Pseudorhizobium banfieldiae: one gene and its partner. Each later gene encodes a partner of the first gene's protein in a complex. Links are inferred from orthologs where the notes say so. Each region holds a gene or a part of one and is shown in the gene's direction. Other genes may lie near its edges. The genes, in order: dnaG and NT26_RS05350.

Region 1 (2,901 bases):
ATCTACGAGGAAGCTGGCCGCGCCGAGCTTGCGACGCAGGAGCGCGAGGAAATCGGCGTCATCAAGAGCTTCATGCCGGAGCAACTGCCGGAGGAGAAAGTCCGTCAGCTCTGCCAGTCCGTCATCAGCGAGACAGGTGCCCAGGGCCTGCGGGACATGGGCAAGTGCATGAACGCGCTGAAGGAGAAGTACCCCGGCCAGATGGACTTCGCCAAGGCGTCCGGCATGGTCAAGGACATGCTGAAGTAACACGGCCGCCGATAGCGGTCGGAGGGGCGGGGTCTCGAAGGCTCCGCCCTTTCTGTTTCCGTGCGCCGGGACTGTGGATAGCGTGTATGTTTCCTTAGACGATGGATAGATGAAGCCGCAGGCACTATAGGAACAGTCTGCCTTGAGGTAACGATGCGCTTCTCTAATAGTTTTCTTGACGAAATCCGCGACCGGGTGCCGATATCGGCGGTCGTCGGGCGTCGCGTGACGTGGGATCGTAAGAAGACCAATATCTCGCGCGGCGACTACTGGGCGTGCTGCCCCTTCCACGGTGAAAAAAGCCCGAGCTTCCACTGCGAGGATCGCAAGGGCCGCTACCATTGCTTCGGCTGCGGCGTTTCCGGCGATCATTTCCGCTTCCTGACCGAGCTGGAGGGGATGAGCTTTCCGGAGGCCGTCCAGCAGATTGCCGACATGGCGGGTATCGCCCTGCCTCAGCCCGATCCGCAGGCAGAGCGGCGGGAAAAGGAGCGTATGTCGCTCCTCGACGTCATGGAGATGGCGACGCGCTTCTTCCAGGACCAGTTGCAGACTGCGGCCGGCGCCAAGGCGCGCGCCTATCTGCGCGACCGCGGGCTGACCGGCAGGACGATCGAGACGTTTCGTCTGGGCTACGCTCCCGAGAGCCGGAACGCGCTCAAGGAGCACCTCGCCGGCAAGGGTGTGTCGAAGGAGCAGATCGAGGCTTGCGGGCTCGTCGTGCACGGGGAGGGGATTGCAGTCTCCTACGACCGGTTCCGCGACCGCATCATGTTCCCGATCCTGTCGGCGCGGGAGAAGGTGATCGCCTTCGGAGGCCGCGCCATGGCGCCCGATGCGCCGGCGAAATATCTCAACTCCAACGAGACGGAGCTCTTCCACAAGGGGCAGGTGCTCTACAATTTCGCCCGGGCCCGGCGCGCCGCACAGGGACGGGCCGGGGAGCGCGACAGCACGACGATCATTGCCGTGGAAGGCTATATGGACGTCATCGCGCTCCACCAGGCGGGCGTGGAAAACGCGGTGGCGCCTCTCGGCACGGCCTTGACCGAGAACCAGCTCGACCTGCTGTGGCGGATGTCGCCGGAGCCGGTGCTGTGCTTCGACGGCGACGGCGCCGGCATGCGGGCAGCCAATCGCGCAGCCGATCTTGCGCTGCCATTCCTCAAGCCTGGCCGCTCCGTCCGCTTCGCACTCCTGCCGGAAGGCAAGGATCCCGACGATCTCGTCCGCCATGAGGGGCGGGCACCTTTCGATCGGGTGCTCGCGGAGGCTCGGCCGCTGGCCGAAATGATCTGGATGCGTGAAACGGCAGGTGCCAGTTTCGACACGCCGGAAAAGCGCGCCGAGCTTGAGGCGCGGTTGAAGCAGGTCGTGTCGGTGATCGCCGACGAGAATGTCCGTCGCCATTACCAGCAGGACGTCCGCGAGCGGTTGAATGCCTTTTTCCAGTCGGCGGGACGGGGAGGCGACCGGCGCCAGAATCTCCAGTCGAGGGGTGGCAGGCAGGGTCAGGATCGCGGACAGGCGCCGCAAGGCCCAAGGGCCGCGGGACGCGGTGTCGCCGTGTCAGACCGGTTGGCGCGATCCGGTCTCGTCCGCGGTCACCGCGACCTGCCGGCATTGCGCGAGAGCGTGCTGGCGCTGACCGTTGTCAACCATCCGGAACTCCTCCTGCAGGACTACGATGAAATCGCCGGCATCGAGTTCGAGAACCGCGACCTGCAACGCTTCTGGTCCTGCCTCCTGACGGTGGTGGCGAAGGCCGGGGCGCGGCTGGAGCGTGAGAACCTAAGGGAGCAGTTGGAGGAGAACGGCTTCGAAGCGCTTTTGAAGGTGATGAACCAGCAGATCCGCAATGCACGCCTGTGGACGGCGACCGAGGAGGCTGACCTGCATGATGTCGTGCAGGCCTACCGCCAGGCCTTTGCCCTGCATTCCCGCAACAAGGAGCTGCGGTGGCAGAAGATCGAACTGGAGCGGGAACTTGCGGAAGCCGGTTCGGATGAGGTCGAGCGAGGGTCGGCGCTGATCAGGGCTCTTTCGGAGGTCCAGCTGGAGATTGCACGGCTTGAGAACCAGGAGGCGATTATCGATGGGTTCGGCGTCATGTCGGGGCGGGTGAAAGGCCCCGCCGTCAGTCATGGCTGAAGCGAATCAGGAGTTCGAGGAAAGCCTGTGGGTGTAGTAGCGGTCGTTAAGGGCTAGAGGGCGGTGGATGCCCTTGTCATTCTGCGACCACTGACTACATATCGGGCGAAACGTGTGCGCGTAGACCTCGAAGCCCAAGAGACAGACGGTTTTTCCACTTTTCCTAGGCTGATCGCCTCAGAAAAGCTTGACGGAGCGTTAATTTGTGGGAATCACCACAGCAGGCAGAAAAGGTGGAGTGGGTCAAGCACACCGGGCCACGAGCGGCGATGCGTGGACCAGCGGTCTCGGTAGTTGACGTCCGCCTCGGTGGTAATCCGGAATTAAAGGTCATTCCGTACGTGTTGAACAGTGATTCGCGGCTGAGGACTTGATCCCAGCCGGCGGCCACCGCGGCGAGGTGGCGTTCAGGGAAAGCGAAAATTCATGGCAACCAAAGTCAAAGAGAACGAAGAAGCGGAAACCGAGCGCGAAGGTACGCAGGATGGACCGCTTCTCGAT
Region 2 (3,337 bases), 1.1 Mb from region 1 along the record:
TGATCATGACGGGGATCGTCTGCATCCTGATGGGCTGCGGAATTCCGACGACGGCGAATTACATCATCATGGCGACCATCGCGGCCCCGACCCTCGGGATGCTGGGCGTCGAGCCTATCGTCGCGCATTTCTTCGTCTTCTATTACGGAGTGCTGGCCGACATTACCCCGCCGGTCGCACTGGCGGCCTATGCGGCGGCCGGCATGGCCGGTGCCGATCCCTTCAGAACGGGCAACACGGCCTTCCGCCTCGGTCTCGGCAAGGTCCTTGTGCCGTTCGTGTTCGTCTTTTCGCCCTCGCTGCTGCTGGTGACCGCGGACTTCACCTGGGGCAATTTCCTGGTGGCCTTCATCGGCTGCACGCTCGGCATAACCTGCCTCGGCGCCGCCCTCTCCGGCTTCATGCTGGTCCGAACAAAGGCCTGGGAGAACGTGCTGCTGATCGTTGCCGCCATCCTCCTCGTCGCGCCGGAACTGACGTCTTCGCTCATTGGGGTGGCGCTGATCATGCCGGTGCTGCTCCGGCAAATCTCCGGTTATCGAACCGGAGCAGTCGCCTTGTAGCAGATCAACCAGCGACGTATCATCTGTAGCGCGTGGTAGACGTCGACCGATCTGCCACGGTCAAATCATCTTGTTAGGTTCGGCGCGTTATTTTTCCACAGGCGGACGCAGGCTGTGGAGATCGGCTATGGCGTTGATTAGTTCGCCGGCCGCCCCTTGCTCCGCCGCAATCTTCTGTATGATCGCGCCGAACCCGAAGACATTGAATGGATGCCATGCAGGACGCAGCACGCAAGCTGACGGCGCTCAGCAACAAGGACGCCGAGCCCCACTACCGGGAAGCTCCCAACAATATCGAGGCGGAGCAGGCGCTGCTTGGCGCCATCCTCGTCAACAACGATGCCTATTACCGGGTGTCCGACTTCCTGAAGCCGGTGCATCTCTATGAGCCGCTGCACCGGAAGATCTTCGAGGTTGCCGGCGACATCATCCGCATGGGCAAGACGGCGAACCCCGTCACCATCAAGACCTTCCTGCCGGCCGACGAGCGGGTCGGCGACCTGACGGTGGCTCAGTACCTCGCCCGTCTGGCGGCCGAGGCCGTATCGATCATCAACGCCGAGGATTATGGCCGCGCGATCTACGATCTGGCGCTTCGCCGCGCGCTGATCACCATCGGCGAGGACATGGTCAACATCGCCTATGACGCGCCGCTCGACATGCCGCCGCAGACACAGATCGAGGATACGGAGCGGCGGCTGTTCGAATTGGCCGAAACGGGCCGCTACGACGGCGGTTTCCAGTCCTTCAACGACGCCGTCGCCCAGGCGATCGACATGGCAGGCGCCGCCTTCGAACGCGACGGGCATCTTTCGGGTATCTCGACCGGCATCATGTCGCTGGACGGGAAGATGGGCGGCCTGCAGCGGTCCGACTTGATCGTGCTTGCCGGACGTCCGGGCATGGGCAAGACCTCGCTAGCCACCAATATCGCCTACAACATCGCCGCCGCCTACGAGCCGGAGGTGCAGGCCGACGGCAGCTTCAAGGCGAGGAATGGCGGCGTCGTCGGCTTCTATTCGCTCGAAATGTCCGCCGAACAGCTGGCGACCCGTATCATCTCGGAGCAGACGGAAGTCTCCTCCTCCAAGATCCGCCGCGGCGACATCACCGAAGCTGACTTCGAGAAGCTCGTTGCCTGCAGCCAGATGATGCAAAAGGTCCCCCTCTTCATCGACCAGACGGGTGGTATCTCGATCGCCCAGCTTTCCGCTCGTGCGCGTCGCCTGAAGCGGCAGCGCGGCCTCGACTGCCTGGTGGTCGACTATATCCAGCTCATGACCGGCTCCGGCAAGGGCGGCGACAACCGCGTGCAGGAGATCACCCAGATCACCACGGGCCTCAAGGCACTCGGCAAGGAATTGAACGTGCCGATCATCGCGCTCTCGCAGCTGTCTCGTCAGGTGGAAAGCCGCGAGGACAAGCGCCCGCAGCTCTCGGACCTTCGCGAATCGGGCTCGATCGAGCAGGACGCCGACGTGGTGCTCTTCGTGTTCCGCGAGGAATACTACGTCAAGAACATGGAGCCGCGGGATCCGCACGATCCCAAATATCCGGAATGGGAAGCGCATATGGACAAGGTGAAGGGCACGGCTGACGTGATCATCGCCAAGCAGCGCCATGGTCCCACCGGCACCGTCAAGCTCGCCTTCCAGTCGGAATATACGCGCTTCGCGGATCTCGCCGACCCGAGCTTCACCCAGTACGAAGAGCACTGACGTCTTGCTTGCGGCGGGATCAGAGCCCCGCCGCACGCAAGACCGCCACGCCGGCCATCCCGATCAGGACGCTCGGCAGCAGCGACAGGCGAAGTGCCGCCAGAATGGTCACGGCGCAACCGGCTGTTTCGGCAATGCCGGTCGCGAGAGCGGTCGGGACGACCACCGCGGTCAGCACAGCTGGCGGGATCGCCTCCAGCATCCGCTTCGCCCTGCCCTGCGGCGTTACGAACCGGACAAGAACGAGGCCGCCGTACCTCGTCAGGAGTGTCGCAACAGCCATTGCGACGATGACCGCGAAGGTGGGGGCCGCGATGGTCATTCAGGGACCCTCTCCTTGGCACCGGCAAATGCCGCGCAGAGAAGTCCGGCTGTGGCGCCGGCCAGGATGTACCAGACACCTTCGGTCGCTTGTCTTGTGAGAAGTGCCGCTATGGCGCTTGCTATGATGACGGCAGCGGTGCTGGGGCCCTTCCAGAATCCAAGAATGAGAACGAGAAAGACGGCAGGAAACGCGAAATCCAGACCCACGACGGCGGGATCCCCCACAACGCTGCCAAGAACGGCGCCTGCGAGCGTCGAGACGATCCAGGCCGCGTAAAAGGGCGCGACGATCCCCGCGTACCACGCCGGCGTCAGGCCTTCCGACGTTGTGGCCCGCATCTCCGAGATCGCCCAGAGCTCGTCCGCAAGAAAGGGCATTGCCGCTGCGGTCTGGAGACGGGTGAACCGCCGCATCTTGCCTGCGAGGGACGCCCCCATCAGCACGTGACGGAGATTGACCAGGAGGGCTGCAGAACTGATTCCGGTCCAGCTCGCTGGATGGGTCCAGATGTCCATGGCGACGAACTGCGACCCACCGGCGAAGACCATGGCGCTCATCAGGACCGCCTCGGCGACGGTCAATCCCTTGGTTACCGCCGCCGCGCCGAACACGGCACCGACCGGGACAACGGCGACCAGGAGGGGAAGGATGGCGCGCGCCCCGGCAAAGAACTCTGCCCGCCTGCCCGTGACGGTTTCCATTTCAGACCTCGCGACATTTCATGTCCGGAC

The links.
Region 2: the proteins of dnaG (region 1) and NT26_RS05350 are in contact, whole or in part, in a crystal structure (PDB 2R6A), measured with the Geobacillus stearothermophilus proteins. The link is inferred for Pseudorhizobium banfieldiae from one-to-one orthologs. Residues at the interface, in WP_049624496.1 of Geobacillus stearothermophilus: Lys456, Leu457, Leu458, Pro459, Ala460, Asn463, Ala464, Leu467, Leu535, Leu536, Ile537, Ala538, Gln544, Glu545, Asp548, Tyr549, His552; in WP_033016901.1 of Geobacillus stearothermophilus: Ser13, Glu15, Ala16, Gln18, Glu91, Leu92, Asp94, Ala95, Val96, Pro97, Thr98, Ala99, Ala100, Asn101, Tyr104, Tyr105, Ile108.

The regions. Positions count from the first base shown.
Region 1 is NZ_FO082820.1:2,228,160-2,231,060, reverse strand. It holds dnaG (DNA primase), read left to right. Parts: upstream 1-402; coding sequence 403-2,400; downstream 2,401-2,901. Other genes in the region: rpoD (RNA polymerase sigma factor RpoD), read left to right, coding at 2,827-2,901; NT26_RS10910 (GatB/YqeY domain-containing protein), read left to right, coding at 1-249. UniProt on the Escherichia coli protein: RNA polymerase that catalyzes the synthesis of short RNA molecules used as primers for DNA polymerase during DNA replication.
Region 2 is NZ_FO082820.1:1,111,063-1,114,399, reverse strand. The notes cover bases 206-3,029. They hold NT26_RS05350 (replicative DNA helicase), read left to right. Parts: upstream 206-778; coding sequence 779-2,281; downstream 2,282-3,029. Other genes in these bases: NT26_RS05340 (AzlC family ABC transporter permease), read right to left, coding at 2,600-3,029; NT26_RS05345 (AzlD family protein), read right to left, coding at 2,301-2,603; NT26_RS05355 (TRAP transporter permease), read left to right, coding at 206-563. In the rest of the region: more of NT26_RS05355, read left to right, coding at 1-205; more of NT26_RS05340, read right to left, coding at 3,030-3,307. UniProt on the Escherichia coli protein: The main replicative DNA helicase, it participates in initiation and elongation during chromosome replication. Travels ahead of the DNA replisome, separating dsDNA into templates for DNA synthesis.